One region of the Macrococcus equipercicus genome, then DNA from elsewhere that is predicted to be linked to it. Evidence: riboswitches for the same ligand, from Rfam matches in the RefSeq annotation. Region 1 holds a riboswitch; the other holds the start of a gene.
What was found. A riboswitch is a leader RNA that binds a small molecule or an ion and turns the genes downstream of it on or off. The one in region 1 is predicted to bind S-adenosylmethionine.
Positions count from the first base shown of each region.

Region 2: another riboswitch for S-adenosylmethionine. It lies ahead of KFV11_RS00515 (PLP-dependent transferase); the one in region 1 lies ahead of KFV11_RS10155 (M20 family metallopeptidase).

Region 1 is NZ_CP073809.1:1,902,473-1,910,842, forward strand. Features, by position in the region: gene KFV11_RS10135 (acetyl-CoA C-acetyltransferase) at 1-266, opposite strand, end outside; gene KFV11_RS10140 ((Fe-S)-binding protein) at 269-2,326, opposite strand; gene coaW (type II pantothenate kinase) at 2,621-3,439, shown strand; gene ldmS (L-aspartate--L-methionine ligase LdmS) at 3,634-4,809, opposite strand; gene KFV11_RS10155 (M20 family metallopeptidase) at 4,814-6,013, opposite strand; SAM riboswitch class I at 6,089-6,187, opposite strand; gene KFV11_RS10160 (sensor histidine kinase) at 6,263-7,915, opposite strand; gene KFV11_RS10165 (response regulator transcription factor) at 7,912-8,370, opposite strand, start outside.
Region 2 is NZ_CP073809.1:93,706-102,075, reverse strand. Features, by position in the region: gene KFV11_RS00525 (CBS domain-containing protein) at 1-167, opposite strand, end outside; gene metC (cystathionine beta-lyase MetC) at 189-1,376, opposite strand; gene KFV11_RS00515 (PLP-dependent transferase) at 1,376-2,476, opposite strand; SAM riboswitch class I at 2,535-2,633, opposite strand; gene KFV11_RS00510 (helix-turn-helix transcriptional regulator) at 2,796-3,008, shown strand; gene KFV11_RS00505 (hypothetical protein) at 3,001-3,507, shown strand; gene KFV11_RS00500 (GyrI-like domain-containing protein) at 3,563-4,024, opposite strand; gene KFV11_RS00495 (RluA family pseudouridine synthase) at 4,062-4,943, opposite strand; gene KFV11_RS00490 (Nramp family divalent metal transporter) at 5,044-6,363, opposite strand; gene KFV11_RS00485 (GNAT family N-acetyltransferase) at 6,538-7,086, opposite strand; gene KFV11_RS00480 (PH domain-containing protein) at 7,102-7,413, opposite strand; gene KFV11_RS00475 (hypothetical protein) at 7,513-8,058, opposite strand; gene KFV11_RS00470 (SDR family oxidoreductase) at 8,290-8,370, opposite strand, start outside.

The DNA of each region.
Region 1 (8,370 bases):
GCACATACTTTGTTGATCGTCTCCGTATGCACATGAAATGGAATACCGGCATGATGCTGCGCCTGGCGTGACGGCAGCTGGCCCTGGCCGGCCTGCAGCACGTTGCCCATAATGACCGCATCCACTTTGTCAGGTTCAAGACTGATACTGTCTAAAGCCCCTTTGATGGCGATGCCACCGAGTTCTCCCGCGGTCTTCGTTTTCAGGCTTCCACCGAGCTTACCAAATGGTGTTCTCTTGCCAGCAACTATTACTACCTCAGTCATCTTTACACTACCCCTTTTTTTATGGAATCATTCAATAACTCTGCTAAATCTTTCGTCGCGACGTGGTCGTTCACTTCAAGCGCCTTTGTCCCGTCTGAAATCATCGTCAGACAGAACGGACAGGCTGTGGCGATCATTGTCGCACCGGTTGTGAGCGCCTGCTCCGTCCGGTTGATGTTGACGCGTTCCCCTTCTTCCTCCGTCCACATCATGCCGCCGCCCGCGCCGCAGCACATGGCGTCTTGACGATTGCGCTTGATCTCGACGACATCTGCACCGAGTGCATTGAGCAGCTGGCGCGGTGCGCTGTAAATGTCGTTGTAGCGGCCGAGATAACATGAATCATGATACGTGATTGTCTCGTCAAGCGTCTCGGTCGGCTGCAGCCGCCCTGCTGCGACAAGTTCCGCCAGCAGCTCGGTATGATGCTTCACTTCAATGTCGAGTCCGAAGTCCGGATATTCATTTTTAAACGTATGATAGGCGTGCGGGTCGATTGTGACCAACTTCTTCGTACCGGTCTTCTCGATGTCTTTCACGTTCTTGTCGGCAAGCTCCTGGAACAGAAACTCATTGCCGAGCCTGCGCACCGTGTCACCGGAATTCCGCTCTTTATTGCCGAGAATCGCAAATGTGACGTCTGCTTTATTCAGCAGCTCACAGAAGCTCGCGGCAATTTTCTGCGACCGTTTGTCAAATGCGCCCATGGACGACACCCAGAACAAGTACTCAAACGGCGTGTCCCCTAGTTCTTTCACCGTCGGAATAGTGATGTCCGGATAATCGTCACGCCACTTTTCCTTATCTTTCTTGTTCAGTCCCCACGGGTTGCCCTGCCGCTCAATATTCTGCATGGCACGCTGTGCGTCGGGCTTCATGCGGCCTTCTGTCATGACGAGATAGCGGCGCATATCGATGATCTTATCGACATGTTCATTCATCACCGGGCACTGGTCTTCACAGTTCCGGCACGTCGTGCACGCCCATAGTTCATCTTCTGTTATGACGTCACCGACCATCGCCGGATGATACAGCTCTACAGGACTGCTGCTTAGTGCGAGCTGATTGCCGAGCGTCCCGGCGAAGAGCGGTGCCGGCACCCACGGCGACTTGCTCGTGACGGCGGCACCGGTCAGCGTCAAATGGTCGCGCAGCTTCGTGATGATGTGCATCGGCGACAAAGTTTTGCCGGTGATGGACGCCGGACACATATTCGTGCAGCGGCCGCATTCGACGCAGGCATATAAGTCGAGCAGCTGCTTGTCGGTAAACTGGTCGATCTGTGATACACCGAACGCCGGTGCTTCTTCATCCACCTCTTCAAAGTTGACGGTGTCAAGCTTGCCGGTCGGCCGCGTGCGGTTCAAATAGACGTTGGCCGGCCCCGCGATTAAATGGGCGTGTTTGGACTGCGGCACGTAGACAAGGAATGCCAGCAGGAATAATAAGTGCAGCCACCAGAACAGAAAGAACAGCGGTGCAGCAGCCGGCTGAATGAACCGGAAGACAGCTGCAATCGCTGACGCAATCGGTTCCGACCACACGCCGCTCTCACCATGCCAGAGCAGCTGCATCGCGTTTGCAAACAGCACCGACAGCATCAGGCCGCCGATAAAGATCAGCACAAGCCCTGCCTTCCAGCCTCGTTTCAGGCGTGCCAGCTGTTCAATGTAACGTCGATAGAACGCCCAGACTACTGCGACAAGTATCATCAACGTCACAAGCTCCTGGAAAAATGTGAACAGCGGATACACCGGTCCGAACGGCAGATGTTTCCCGGGCAGTAATCCTTTAATGATCAGATCAATCGCCCCGAACTGCACGAGCAGAAAGCCGTAGAAAAACATGACATGAATCGTCCCGGACTTTTTATCTTTCAGCAGCTTCTTCTGGCCGAACACATTGACGAGCACTTTATGAATCCGTTCATCACGCGCGGCATTGAACTCATGCTTTTTGCCGAGCTTGATGAACTGATAGCGCGTCCTCACTAAATATATAAACAAATAAACCGCATAGCCTGTCACAGCTAGAAATAACAGCCAGTTCAAATAAATCAACCTACTACCCCCTTGACCCCTTTGCGTTCATTCTACATAATGAATGAACGTTCAGTCAACAATAATCTGAAAATTCTTACGGTTATTACGGCAGGACGCGCGAAATAAATGCAGATGATAATAAAAATTATTTAAAAAACTTGAAAATGCATTTAAATCATTATTGTTTACTGTTATAATGAATGTACCTAGGCAACTCAGAAAAGGAACGGGACTGCACCCGTTCCTTTTTTTATTGTACAGCGGGATATGAGAGGCTAGAATAGAGCTATCACAACAGAACGAGGTAATGACATGAAAATTGGTATTGATGCAGGTGGCACATTAATTAAAATTGCGGTTGAGGACCAGGGGCAGCTCACGTTCAAAAAGCAGCCTTCTACTGAGATTACAGAAGTTGCAGCATGGCTTGCAGCACTGCCGGATGCTGACGTTGCACTGACCGGCGGCAAGGCGACTTATCTGCAGTCACTCATTCCGCAGCAGGCGTTTCAGTCGATTGAGTTTGACGCGACGTTCAGAGGCATCCAGAGTTTTCTTGAGCAGCATGACATCGCGCTTGCTGACTATATATTTGCCAACGTCGGCACCGGCACATCCATTCACTTTGTCGACGGTGAGAATCAGCTGCGTGCAGGCGGTACTGGTGCAGGCGGCGGCATGATCCAAGGTTTAAGTTATTTATTGACCGGCATCACTGACTTCAGTGAAGTGACGTCACGTGCGGCAGCAGGCGACCGTGAGAAGATCGACTTGAAAGTCAAACATATTTATAAAGGGGATAAGACGCCGATTCCGGGTGATTTGACAGCCGCGAACTTCGGTAATGTGCTCCACAATATGCATGACATGACATTCACAGCTGATGACAAGCTGGCAGCAGTCATGGGTGTCGTCGGTGAAACAGTGACAACAATTTCTATTCATGCAGCCCGTGAATTCAAGACAGAGCATGTCGTCTATATCGGCTCCTCATTTTTAGGCAACGCCCTGCTGCGCGAAGTCGTCATGGACTACACTGTTCTCCGCGGCTTTAAACCTTATTTCATCGAAAATGGTGAATTCTCAGGCGCCGTCGGAACGATGCGTCTAATGGAAGCAGCTGCCCGTTAATCATAGTGCGGCCGTCAGCTTATTACTCAATCTGACGATCTTCTCCTGAATTTTGGCCTTCAAACCGCTCCTGAAGGCCACTTTTCACTTAGTCTGACAGTCTTCTCCTGAATTTTGGCCTTCAAACGGCTGCCGTCTTTCACTTCAAGCCAAAAAAATCCCGCAGTTGACTAAAGTCAGCTGCGGGATTTCCATTATGAGTTAAAAGCAGCCAATGCTGCATCTTTTGCTGCCACTTCTTCTTTTGTGCCGTGCCATATGCCGACGAAGCGCGATATCGTCTGATCTTTGCTGTAGAAATCGCCGTCATAATAAGCGAGCGGGAACAGCTGACCGGATTTTACTTCCTGCATAATGCGGTCATAGAACTTACTGTTCTCGATATTGGAATAATAGCCGAGGAATTTCTTGTGTTCTCCTGCCAGTAAATCATTAATCAGCAGCAATGACGTTGAGCCGTTCTGACGGAAATTCAAGTCGATTGCATAAACATGGTCCTTGTCATCCAGCAGCAGATCGAATCCTGCGATGCCGCGGTAACCTGCGTCAACGCCGTTCTGCATAATTTCCTGCCCGGCTTTAATGACGTGCTCCGGCACATGCTCTGCCGTCGTGTTGCCTTTATATTTCCCATATTCATCTGTATTCTGGATTGAGGCACCTAAGTACTTCATCCCCAGTTCATCACTGTAAGCATACTGCACGCAGTAGTTGGCAGTCGTCTGAATGAAATCTTCGATGATGAAATCACTCGCGCCTTCTGCTTCCCCGATGCGCTGCAATGCTTTTTTCAAATCCTTATCATTATAACAGATCATCACGCCGTAACCGCCTGCTGTCGGGTGGTCGTCCGCCGGCTTCAGTACATACGGGAATTCCCAGTCACGAAGTTTGTCGGCCAGCACTTTGACATTCACTACTTCACGGTGCGGCAGAAATTTACCTTTCGTCCATTCCGCTAGACGCATCTTGTTGTTCAGTGCGATGAACGTCGCACGGTCTACATATGACGTCTCAGAATTCACATATTCTGCTTCATGGGTATATTGAAAGAAAATCTTTTCTCCGTTGTTCTCTGCTTCTCTGAGCCGCGCATTATAAGAAGCTTCATCCGTATAACTGCGGAAGTTCTCCGGCATAGCGATACCGGCTGCTTCAAATAAGGCGCGTGATTTGTCGCCGACTGCTGCTTCGTGGACAATGACCGGCATATCAGCGATCAGCAGTTCACGGGCTGTCAGCATATTGGATTGATGTCCTTCAGTCGTCAGCCATGGATTTTTGCCGAACGACGGGCGGGACGTAAAAACTACATGATCACCATATAGTTTGTGTAGTGTCAGCGGTAGTTTCGCAGCGAAATTGTTCATTAATTTACCCCTTCAGATGTTGATGCAGCTCCTTGATTTCGTCAAGGACAGCTGGTTGTGTGATTAGCTCAACTGCCATTGTCGCCATTATACGGGCACCCTGCAGCAGCGCGCGGTCGCCTTCAGCACTTGCTGCGGCCTGCTCAAATTCATACGTATGCCCGATCAATGTGGACGGACCGATCTTAAGGTGCGGGTGAATCGTCGGAATGACATGGCTCACATTTCCCGTGTCCGTAGACCCAAAGCCAAAGTCATCGTGCTGAATCACTTCGCCGTGAAGCGCAGCATGCCGTTCAAACAGATCGTCCAGACGGTCATTCACTATAAATTCATCGACACCGTTTTGAATATGATTCAGTCTGTACTGACCACCGGCCATCTCCGCGGCACCTGCTGCGATGCGTTCCACTTTCTCTGTCAGCCCGTTTAAATCACGACGGCTGAGCGCGCGCGTATAAAATCTTGCTTTCGTATAATCCGGTACAATATTGGCACTTGCGCCACCATTTAATATAATACCATGAACTTTGTCTTTTGGTTTAATATGTTGTCGCAATTGTCCGACACCATTGAAAAAGCTGATCATCATGTCGAGCGCGTTGACGCCGTTGAAGGCATTCTCTGAGGCATGGGCACTTCTGCCGAAAAACTCGACTTCAAATACATCGACGGCAAGCGTCGGCACTGTGCGGTATGATTCATGTCCCGGATGGACCATGAGCGCGACGTCACAGTCATCAAACAGGCCGGCTTTGACATAAGTCGCTTTCGCGCTGCCGTTCACGCCGCCTTCTTCTGCCGGTGTGCCGAATACTTTGATGACGCCGCCGATGTCATCGATCACGGTCTTCAGTGCCAAAGCGGCAAGGACACTGCTCGTGCCGATAATGTTATGGCCGCATGCGTGTCCAAGGTCAGGCAGCGCATCATATTCCGCTAAAAACGCGATGACCGGCCCTTGCTGCGCCGCTTTATAAGTCGCGATGAAGCCGGTCGGATGGCCTGCGATGTCACGGACAACGTCAAATCCGTTTCTTTCCAGCAGCTCTGACAGCTGCTCCTGCGCGAAGTACTCTTCGTTGCCGAGCTCCGGCCGTGCATGGATGGCATGGCTGATTTTAATAATGTCGTCTTCATGTGCTGCGATATAGCGGGTGATGCTTTCTGTATAGGCGATTGCTGCCGTTGAATTAGTTGTCATGGTTTCATTTCCTTCCTGTTCCACTCATTCAAGAAAACAAAAGAGGCATCCCTGTCAGATAAGGAATGCCTCTTCTTCTTATCTTCCAGCTGCTGCTGGTAGGAATTAGCACCTTGCCGTAAGGTAGGTTGCTGGACGTCATTGGGCCGTTCCCTCGATCCGTCTTGATAAGTGATTGAATTGTTATTGAACACTATACAATTGTTTGCTGGAAACGTCAACCTATTATTGACTGAAAATTCATTTATTTCATGTCTCATTAAGCGGCAGATAAATTCTGAACTGCGTCCCTGCGACCGAACTCTCGACTTCTATCCGGCCGTTATGGCTGCGGACAATCTGCTGCGCAACCGCGAGACCGAGGCCGGAGCCGTTAGTGTCAGCGGTCGTATTCGTCCCTCGATAATAATGGTTGAATATATAAGGCAGTTCTTCTTTGTTGATGCCGCTGCCGTTGTCCGCAATCGTGATGACCAGCGCATCGTCCACTACTGTCGTGTTGAGCCAGACGTCAACATTATCGTTATGTACGAAGGCATTCGATATAATGTTGAGCAGCACCCGCTTCATCCGTTCGCGGTCAATCAACACGACTACATCCGTCTGATTGACATAGCGCAAGTTCGGCTGATTGTAGTTATCGACAAACTGATTGATATAAGGCACGATAGGCGTTGCTTCCTTATTGAATTCCAGCACATCGCTTTTCAGCTCGTAAGTCATGTTCAAGTCTTTGATCAACGTATCGATGTAGAGCGCTTTATCTTCAATGATCTCGGCAAATCGCTGCCGTTCCTCGCCCGTGATCTCGATGTCGCTTGTCAGCAGTTTGCTGTAGCCGTAAATCGAGCTGAGCGGCGTCTTCAAGTCATGACTGATTCCTGCGATCCATTCCTCACGCAGCTTGCCGATCCGCTTCTGATACGCTTCATCCATCCGGAGTTTCGTCGTCAGCTCTTTAATCGATTCATCGACAGACGTATACATGCGGTACTTTCGGCGCAGACGGCCACGCCGATATACTTTGTCGTTCTCCGGCACTACATAAGTCCCGCTCTGCAGCTGCTTCACCCAGTCGATAAAATGGACGAGCGGCCGTGTCAGCCGGTAGCCGAGAATCAGCGCAAGCGTCAGTATGATACCGAATACGAGGACGGAAAAGCCGAGGTACCACAGCAGGAAATTCTTTATGTCCGACATAAAGGCCTGATCTTTGAACACGCCGTTCTCGTCAAAGATGATCTGCTTGTCGAGCACGCTCGGATTTTTCTGGACGAACAAGTAGTAGCGGCCGTCGCGCATCGTCTCCCGGATATTGTAGTCATTGAAGTTATCCCCGTTTAAATCCTGGAACCACGCCTTCTCAATAAGCTTCGTCGAGAAATCACCATGGATCTTCTTCAGCTCCGCCGCTCGTGAACTCTGCATGAATAAACCGAGCTCATGCTGATTCATATAGCGCTTCAGCTTGTCGTCCTGCCTTAAGTCAAACAGCTCCGCCGCCTTGACGATCGGCTTCCGGCTGATTAAAACCGCCTGGCGGTCAGGTGTCAGCGACCATGTCGTTATATCTTGAATATAATACCAGTACAGCCCGTGCAGCTGTTCATTGTTCTGGTTGAAGACTTTTAGTGTCCTGCCGTTCTCATCTCTAATAAGCAGCATGCTGTCATTCTTCTTCAGTGCATCCCGGAGCGGCTGCTTGATGGAGATGCCGCCCTTCGTGTTGATCAGTGACTGCATCGTTGACGTCGACTCAGTCGTGAGGTCACCGGTGAGCAGCGTGCCGTCCCAGCGGATGGTCAAATAAATGAAGAGCGCGATGACAGCGATATTGATCAATACATATAATAATAGGAAATAATTGATGAAACGCCATGTGAATTTCCGTCCGATGCTCATTCTTCAATGCCTACTTTTAAAATATAGCCGACACTGCGGATGGTCAGCAGCCGCTTCGGTTCACTCGGATTGTCCTCGAGCTTCTCTCTCAGCTTTCTGACATGGACCATTACTGTGTTCTCATCGACGAAGCGATTTTCCCACACTGCCTCGTAAATCTCTTCTTTCGTCAGCACCCTGTTCTGGTTTTCGTACAAATACTGCATCAGTAAATACTGCTTGCCGGACAGGTGATACGTCCTGCCGTCCACAATCAGCTCTGCTTTCCGCTCATCAAAGAAAAACGCAACATTCCGGTAATCGCGTACATAACGCTGGGCATTCGCTTTGACGCGTGCCGCTAAAATAAGCGGGTTAAAAGGTTTTGTAATATAATCATCTGCGCCTGTAGCGAAGCCTTTCAGCTTGTCGTCGTCAGTGACATTCGCTGAGACATAGAGGATCGGTGCCTTCGA
Region 2 (8,370 bases), 330 kb from region 1:
CGCAGCTCTCTTGCCACGTCTATTTGATTCTTATATCGCCTAATCACAGAATGCGTCTCTTTCATCTCATGGAACAATGAACCGAAGTCGTCTTCTTTCCCGGTGATTTTCTGCATAGCTTTATGAAGTGAATTAAATTCAGCGATAAACTGGTTAAAATTATTCATGGGCAGCTCCTTTAATCAATGTTATTGGTTAGTATAACATTGACTTACGTACTGCTTTTTCTTATTATTTCTCTGCCTGTTGATTGTCGTTTCAAGTGCCTGTTGTAAATCAAGGATAAGTTCTTCTGCGTTCTCCAGCCCGACTGATAGTCTGAACAAGCCTTGTGTGATGCCCCGCTGTCTTCTGACGAGTTCCGGTATAGCAGCATGACTCATCGTCGCAGGATGGGACAATATTGTTTCTACGCCACCCAGACTGACTGAGACAAGCAGTAGTGTAACGTTATCCACAAACGTTTGAGCTTGCGTCTCATCTGCCAGCCTAAAGCCAATGACTGCCCCGCCGTTTACTGCTTGTTTCACGTGAATATCACTGTCTGCTGGATAGTAAACAGTCGCTACAGCAGGATGCTGCTTCAGGAAACGGCATACTTTCTCAGCGTTAGTCACGCTTTGATTAAATCGTACTGCCAATGTCTTCAAATTTTTCGTCAATGTCCATGCATCATAGACACCGAGTCCCGAGCCTGTGCCGTTCTGGATGAGATAAATGTCCTCAGCAAGCTTCGGACAGTTGACGATGACTGCTCCTGCGATAAGGTCGCTATGACCGCTTAGAAACTTGGTCGCCGAATGAATGACAATATCTGCCCCGTGCTTAAACGGCGACTGCCCGAGTGGTGTCATAAACGTATTATCGACTGCCAGCAGCACATCATTGTCCTTGGCAATTTGGCTGACTCCTGAAATATCAGTGACTTTGAACAGTGGATTAGACGGTGTTTCCACATAAATCAGCTGTGTATTAGGCTGCACTGCCCGAGCAATTGCTCCTAAATCTGTCTGATCTACCGTTGTGAAGTCAATGCCGAAACGCCTGAAGATGCGTTCCGTCAATCGATAAGTCCCGCCGTATACATCGTCCGGCAGAATGACATGGTCGCCGGCCTTCAATGTCATAAAGACAGCAGTAATGGCAGCAATCCCTGAACTAAAGGCAAAACCGTGGTTACCGCCTTCTAAGTTAGCAAGTTTCTCTTCCAGCAGACTGCGGTTCGGATTACCGCTTCGTGCGTAATCATAGTCAGCAGCACCACCCAGTACTTCCTGGTGATAAGTCGAAGAGTAATAGAGCGGCTGATTGGCTGACGTATAGTCTTTGCCTCTCGGACTATCGAGTATCAACGATGTTTCCTGTGAGTAACTCATCATACCGCCTCCTTGACTGCTGCATGTTTTAGCGCCTGGATAATGTCTTGTTCAATATCATTGTAATCTTCGATACCTACAGAGATTCTGATTAACTGCTCATCAATCCCACGCTTCTGCTTTTCTTCCTCGGGCATATCGACATGCGTCTGTGTATAAGGGAACGTAATGAACGTTTCAGTACCGCCGAGGCTCTCAGCGAAAATACAGACTTTCAACTGTTCAAGAAACGGGCCGACTTTATAATTGTTGTTCAGCCTTAAGCTCAGCATCCCACTCTCGCCCGCGTACAATACTTCCTGAACAGCTTCGTGACTTTCGAACGCTTGCGCCAGACGCCGGGCATTATCGCTGGAACGTTCGATTCTCAAGTGCAGTGTCTTTAAGCCGCGGAGCAGCAAATAGCTGTCAAACGGTGATAGTGTGGCACCGATCATATTATGGAACTGACCGAGCTGTTCGCCTAACGTCTCATCATTGACTGTCACGACACCTGCCAGCACGTCATTGTGGCCGCTGATATATTTCGTCGCTGAATGGAGGACAATATCTGCGCCATCTTTCAGCGGTGTAGATAAGTAAGGCGTTAAAAATGTGTTATCAATAATCGTCAGTAGATGACGTTCACTTGCTATGGCATAGAGAGGAGTTAAATCGACAGCAGTCATCAGCGGGTTGGAGATCGGTTCGATGAAAAATGCGCGGGTATTGTCAGTAATTGAGTTCGTCACTTCTTCAATATTGTTGAAATCGATATATTTAAAACAGACGCCGTACTGCTCTGCGTAGTAATCAAACAATCTGAATGTCCCACCGTATAAATCAAATGATACAAGAATTTCATCAGCAGGTTTGAACAGATTACAGACAAGCTGGATGGCAGCCATACCGCTTGCTGTGGCAAATGAATATTTCCCGCCCTCAAGACGAGCGAACACCTCTTCGAAATGAGAACGCGTCGGATTCTTCGTCCGTGTGTAATCAAATCCAGTTGACTCACCCAGCTTGGCATGAGCATAAGCTGTCGCCAAGTAAATAGGATTAGACGTCGCCCCTGTCACATCATCTGTTCGCGAAATTTGTGCTAACGCTGTTTTCATAGTAACTCCTCCTTAAAATAAAAAAATACCCCTCTGAAAAAGAGGAGTACATTGTATCAACTCATATTCCAGGATTCACCTGTTGGATTTAGCACCGTGCATCAGCCGGTTGCTGAGACTTCAAAGGGCCAATTCCCTCCATCTCTCTGTATAAGTTATTAAATTTTATGAAAGTGTATCATTATTTTGAATAGTAATTCAATAGTACTGGTTAATTTAATCTTTAACACTCTATCAATTATTCATTTCATACTAAAATGTTAAAAATACTATACATTATGTTAGAAATACTATACATTAGTTGTAAGGAGTGAATCATTTGAAGTTAACGTCTCGTTTAAAGGAATATAGGGCAAGAGAAAGAATTAGTCAGTCAGAACTGGCTAATAGAGTGAATGTCACACGCCAGACAATAGGTTTTATTGAGAAAGGAACATTTTCCCCCTCAATTACATTAGTACTAAAAATTTGCCACGAATTTGATTGCAGAGTTGAAGATTTATTTACATTGGAGGATGAGTCAAATGAATGAAAATAAAATTCGATTTTATTACCCGCTGGTTCAATTTGTAAGTATTTTATTCCTCGCACTACTAATTATTCCTATTTCTTTAGTAACAGAGTTTAATATCAATGATCAAGAAACGCTTTTTTCAATCAATGTTGACTTCTTTAAGTATGGCATTGATTTTAGTGTCATCATGCTTATTGCACTTGTGTTAAATTTAATATTTCTCATAGTGATGATTTACTATTTCATTAAAATCAAGAAGCAGCACAAACATTTAAATCTACTTAATAATATATTTCCAGAAATCAATGACAATGATGAAGGATTATCTTTCGTTACGTACCAATCGCTGAAAGCTGTCTATAGCTTTATCGGCTTAGCGTTACCTATTATGGTCGGCATTATATTATTTCTACCTGATAATTTTGTAACAAAGTCACTGTTTCTTACATTACTGATGTTTATTGCGGCGGCATCTTACTTCATTTATTTTTTAAAAACAAGGCAACTGCTAAAATGATTTTATTATCATTCAGCAAATAAAAAAGATGAGATTAAATCTCATCTTTTTTATGTTATTTAACCGGTATCCACATTTCAGCTGTATAGTCAGCTGCTGTGACATTACCGAAAGGATAGTATTCAAATTCTGGAGCATTTCTTAAGTCATGCTGGGAAGCAGGTATAATGACTTCATAAGCTTCATTAGTGACACGCTGAATTTCACGCGAAACGGGGCGTCCTGCCTCAAATACTATATATTTACCTGCCGGGATGTTATGAGAAGCCCATTCTGACGTTTCCCGGTCAGAACTCACTCCGATCATATAATCGACACCGTTGTCCGTCGGAAAATATATGCCGAAAAATCCTTGAAATTGTTCATCTGCTTCAAGTGTTAAGCGCGCGCGTTGGTCTGACTGCTTAAAGTCAGTCCAGAACTGCTGTATTTTTTCCTGTGCTTCTTCTATACTGTCGTAGCTTCTTTTCTCTCCGATGACCCGTGTCTCTGCTAGTTCTCTTACTTCATATGCCATTATTCTTCCTCCTCGGATGATATCATAGATCATCTATTTATTTAAATGACATCTTAAATACTTTCGGCAGTTCTGCCTCAAAGCGCATTGCTTTATTGGTCGTCGGATGTGTGAATGCCAGAACGTTTGCATGTAAGCCGATACGTCTGAACGGGTTTGTTACAGCTCCGTATTTTTTGTCACCGACAATCGGATGACCAAGCTCTTTCATATGAATCCGTATCTGGTTTTTACGCCCTGTCTCCAGATTGACTTTTAATAATGTCTGCGTGCGATTGGTGTTCAGCACTTTATAATACGTCACAGCCTTTTTGCCGTTGTTCGGAGTTTTGCTGGAATGCATGGTCAACGTTTTATCTTCAGTGAGCCAAGTTGTAATAGTGCCATCTTCTGTCATGCGGCCTTCTACAAGTGCGATATAAGTCCGTTCACTTACTAACTGCTTCCAGTTGTGCTGCAGCACTTGCTGCGCTTTTTTGTTTTTCGCATACATCATGACACCGGACGTCTCGCGGTCGAGCCGGTGGACTACATATATACGGTTTTGTGGATGTGCTCTTTTAACATAGTCTGACAGCAGGCGGAATGCTGTGTTTTCGTTATCTTTTTCTGATGCAATAGATAACAGCCCCGCTTCTTTGTTCACTACGATGACATCTGTATCTTCATGCAGTATTTCAATCCCTTTGATTTTCGCTTTTTTGTTCGGTGCGCTTGTACGGATTTCCACGATATCACCTTGTGCGAGTGGTGCATTGAACTGACTCGTTGATTCATTGTTAATAAAGACATGGCCTCTACCGAGCATTGTCTTCACTGTCTTCTTACTTCTCTCCGGCATTACTTCAAATAAAAACTTGAGTAGTTCTGTTGCTTCGTGTACTTCCCATGCGGCGTCACGGCCATTTCTTCTGTTCATTATATACGTCCTTTCGGTCATGTGATGACCGTGCTATTAATTCATTTTGCTTATTAAATGGTAAGGTGAGTAAAGTGAGTATTTATTAATATATTCAAGCTTAACCAATGAATTCTCTTACAGTGGCAGCCAGCAGGTAAACGTTCAATAGACTGAGAACCACTGCCAAGAGCCAGGCAGCAGCTGTTACAAGTTTAGAGCTGATGAACTCCCCCATGATTTCTTTTCTGCTTGTCGCGATGACAAGCGGGATAATACTGAACGGTAAAGCTAAGCTAAGAAAAACTTGTGTGAATATCAGCAAGTCTTCAATCTTATCATGACTAGAGCCGTAGAACAGCAGGCAGACAAATATAGGAACAACAGCTATTACTCTAGTGATCAGGCGTCTTGCCCACTGCGGCAGCCGAATGTGCAGATAACCTTCCATGACAATCTGACCAGACAGTGTCCCGGTAATCGTCGAGTTCTGCCCGCTTGCCAGTAGTGCAACAGCAAACAGCGTACTCATCGCGGCACCGCCTGCAGCTCCGCCGACATGTGAATGAAGGAGCGCGTTATAAAGCTCATAAAAACGTCCAAGTGACTGCTGGCTGCCATAAAACAGGGCAGCACCTAAAACCAGTAATAGACAATTGACAACAAATGCAACAGACAGCTGAATGTTGGAGTCTATCATGGCATACTTAATAGCCTGACGTTTCCCTTCATCATTTCGTTCATAGTTACGCGACTGCACTAACGACGAATGAAGATACAAGTTATGCGGCATAATCGTTGCACCGATAATTCCAAGTGCTATGTACAGAGCGCCCTGATCAGTGACCACTGCTTTGTGCGGGATGAATCCTTTGAGAACAGCACCCATATCTGGTGATGCCATTATCACTTCGTAAGTAAAGATGAGAAGCACTGAAAAGATAAGGACACCGACAATCGCCTCTATCTTTCTGAAGCCGAGATGCATAATCATCAGCAATAAGAAAACATCGAGAATCGTAATCGCAACGCCAACTGCTAACGGCAGACCAAAGAGCAGATTCAGCGCAATCGCACTGCCGATAATCTCCGCAATATCAGTTGCCATAATCGCGAGCTCGGTAATTAACCACGCGAATACACTTAATTTTTTCCCTGTCATCTGCCTTGTCACCTGAGCGAGATCCATGCCACTTGCGATGCCGAGCCGCGCGCTCATCGCCTGCAGCAGCATCGCTGACAGACTGGACAGCAGAATCACGAACAGCAGAATATAACCATATCGTGCGCCGCCCGTCATCGACGTGATCCAGTTGCCGGGATCCATATAACCTACCGCTACAAGCAGGCCCGGACCAATGTACATCAGCAGTTTTTTCAATCCAGTCGTCTGCGCATCAAAGGACACAGTGCCATTAATTTCTTCTAAACTTTTATTCATATAGCCACCTTTTTAATGGAACTTACCTTACTATCCATCTTCCTTATTATCTTATGAGTACGTTCTTTCCACTGCTTACCATTATAAACGAAGCTGCTACGATTGACACTCATGAGAATTAACTTTAGGTGATCCTTTCCCTCTTCTTCTATTATCAATTAAAAAGCCAGCCCATTAACTGGACTGACCATCATGTTTTAACAAGGAATAAATATAAGCATCCTTATAGTCATCTCTATTTTTCAAATAACTTCTCAGCTTTCCTTCCAGCGTAAACCCGCTTCTCTCAGCTACTTTTTGACTTGGAATATTATCGCACTCTATTATCAGAGTAATTCTGTTGAAGTTAAAGCTGTTAAAACCAAGACTGCATATACCAGTCACGGCTCTAGTCATAATCCCGTTGCCCTGCAGGTCTTCAGACAACCAGTAACCGATATCAGCAGACCGATTAGATTGGTTAATATTATGAAAATCAATCATTCCAGCTACCATCTGCTGGTAGCGGATAACGAGAGTCACCGACTTTCCAGCGCCGAAATTTTTCATCATTTCTTTAAAAGTAATGATCTCCTCATCTTCGTTTTGAAGATGATCAAGCCATGGCAGAAATTCTTTCAAATAATCACGCTGTCTCTCAATTAAACGATAGACGACCGGACCATCTATTTCCGGACGAGGGAGAGCAAGTTCTAGTTCATCATCAATTTTGTATGAAAGCATGTATATCCACTCCTGTTATGTTATCCTCAAATGTCTTTCATCTTTTATTTCTTCTAAATAACTAACAATCTGTAAATAATTTTCGTCAGTAAAATCTGTAAATATATACCACTCTGAACGATAATATATTTCAAATTTGCTTTTTAACATGCCTTTTTTAAATCGATATGTTTCAATCTCATCAATCGGAATGCTGTGAGAATTAACTGCTGCTTCTAATAATGGGTTAAAAATAATTAATTGGTTCGTTGTATCTAATATTAACTCACCTGGAAAGTTAACCATTCTAAAATTAAAAGTTTTTATTTTACATGCTGTTTTTATCATCATCTCGTCACCTCTAATATTTTATTTAAAAAATATATGATTAATCACAACTATCGATGAAATGAATCGTGTATCTTTCATATGGATCCACTCAGAATACTAGTGACGTCTATAATCATTTAGATTCTCGAACACATGCATCAGTTGTTTGTTTTCTTTAAAGATTTGTAACTGCAGCTGATGAGAAGGATCTGTTAATGATTTAACATTAAAGTCCGGTTTAAACGTATCATTTATAATCATTTCCTTGTCCAGCACATCACCGGCAGCAGGCGTTAGTTTAAGCGTTTTCGACGTGCTTTTATGACCGGATTTTAGTATTTCATCCGGATACAAAATATTTATATATAGCACTGGATGATGTTTTTCTATGTAACTACTAGCACTTGGATCTATAACATATTTAATAATGTACTGCACATTGTTATTTGCTGTTTTAACATTAAAATCTTTAATCATAAAGTGCGGCTGAATAAATAAGTCTTCTACTGTTAATGCTTTATTAACTGCAGGAGTTTCCTCTGCTTTTTTGGCCTGCTCAGTTGTTACCTCTTCTTGTTGTTTTTGAACTTTGGCATGTTCCCTATGCTGGCTGCAACCTGTTATAACTATCAGTAATATGATGATGACAACTAATCTCTTCATTAATCACCACAGCTCCATTATTTAATTTCACAGAAATATTACAATATTCTAATTTTTTATATATAATTACATCATAATATGTAACGTCTGGAATTGGAAGCAAATTATTAATTTTATAATAATTTACTTTTTATTGGATTAAACTATAGAGGTGCATTGGTAGCAATAACGATGATTAAAAATATTACAGAGGAAAATTTAACCGAGCTATAAATTCAGTGCACTTCTTTCTTATTCAAGATACCTATTAAACCCGCCTTCGCTGTTAATCAGCTGACCAGTAATCCACTGGCCTTTATCACTGTGCAGGAA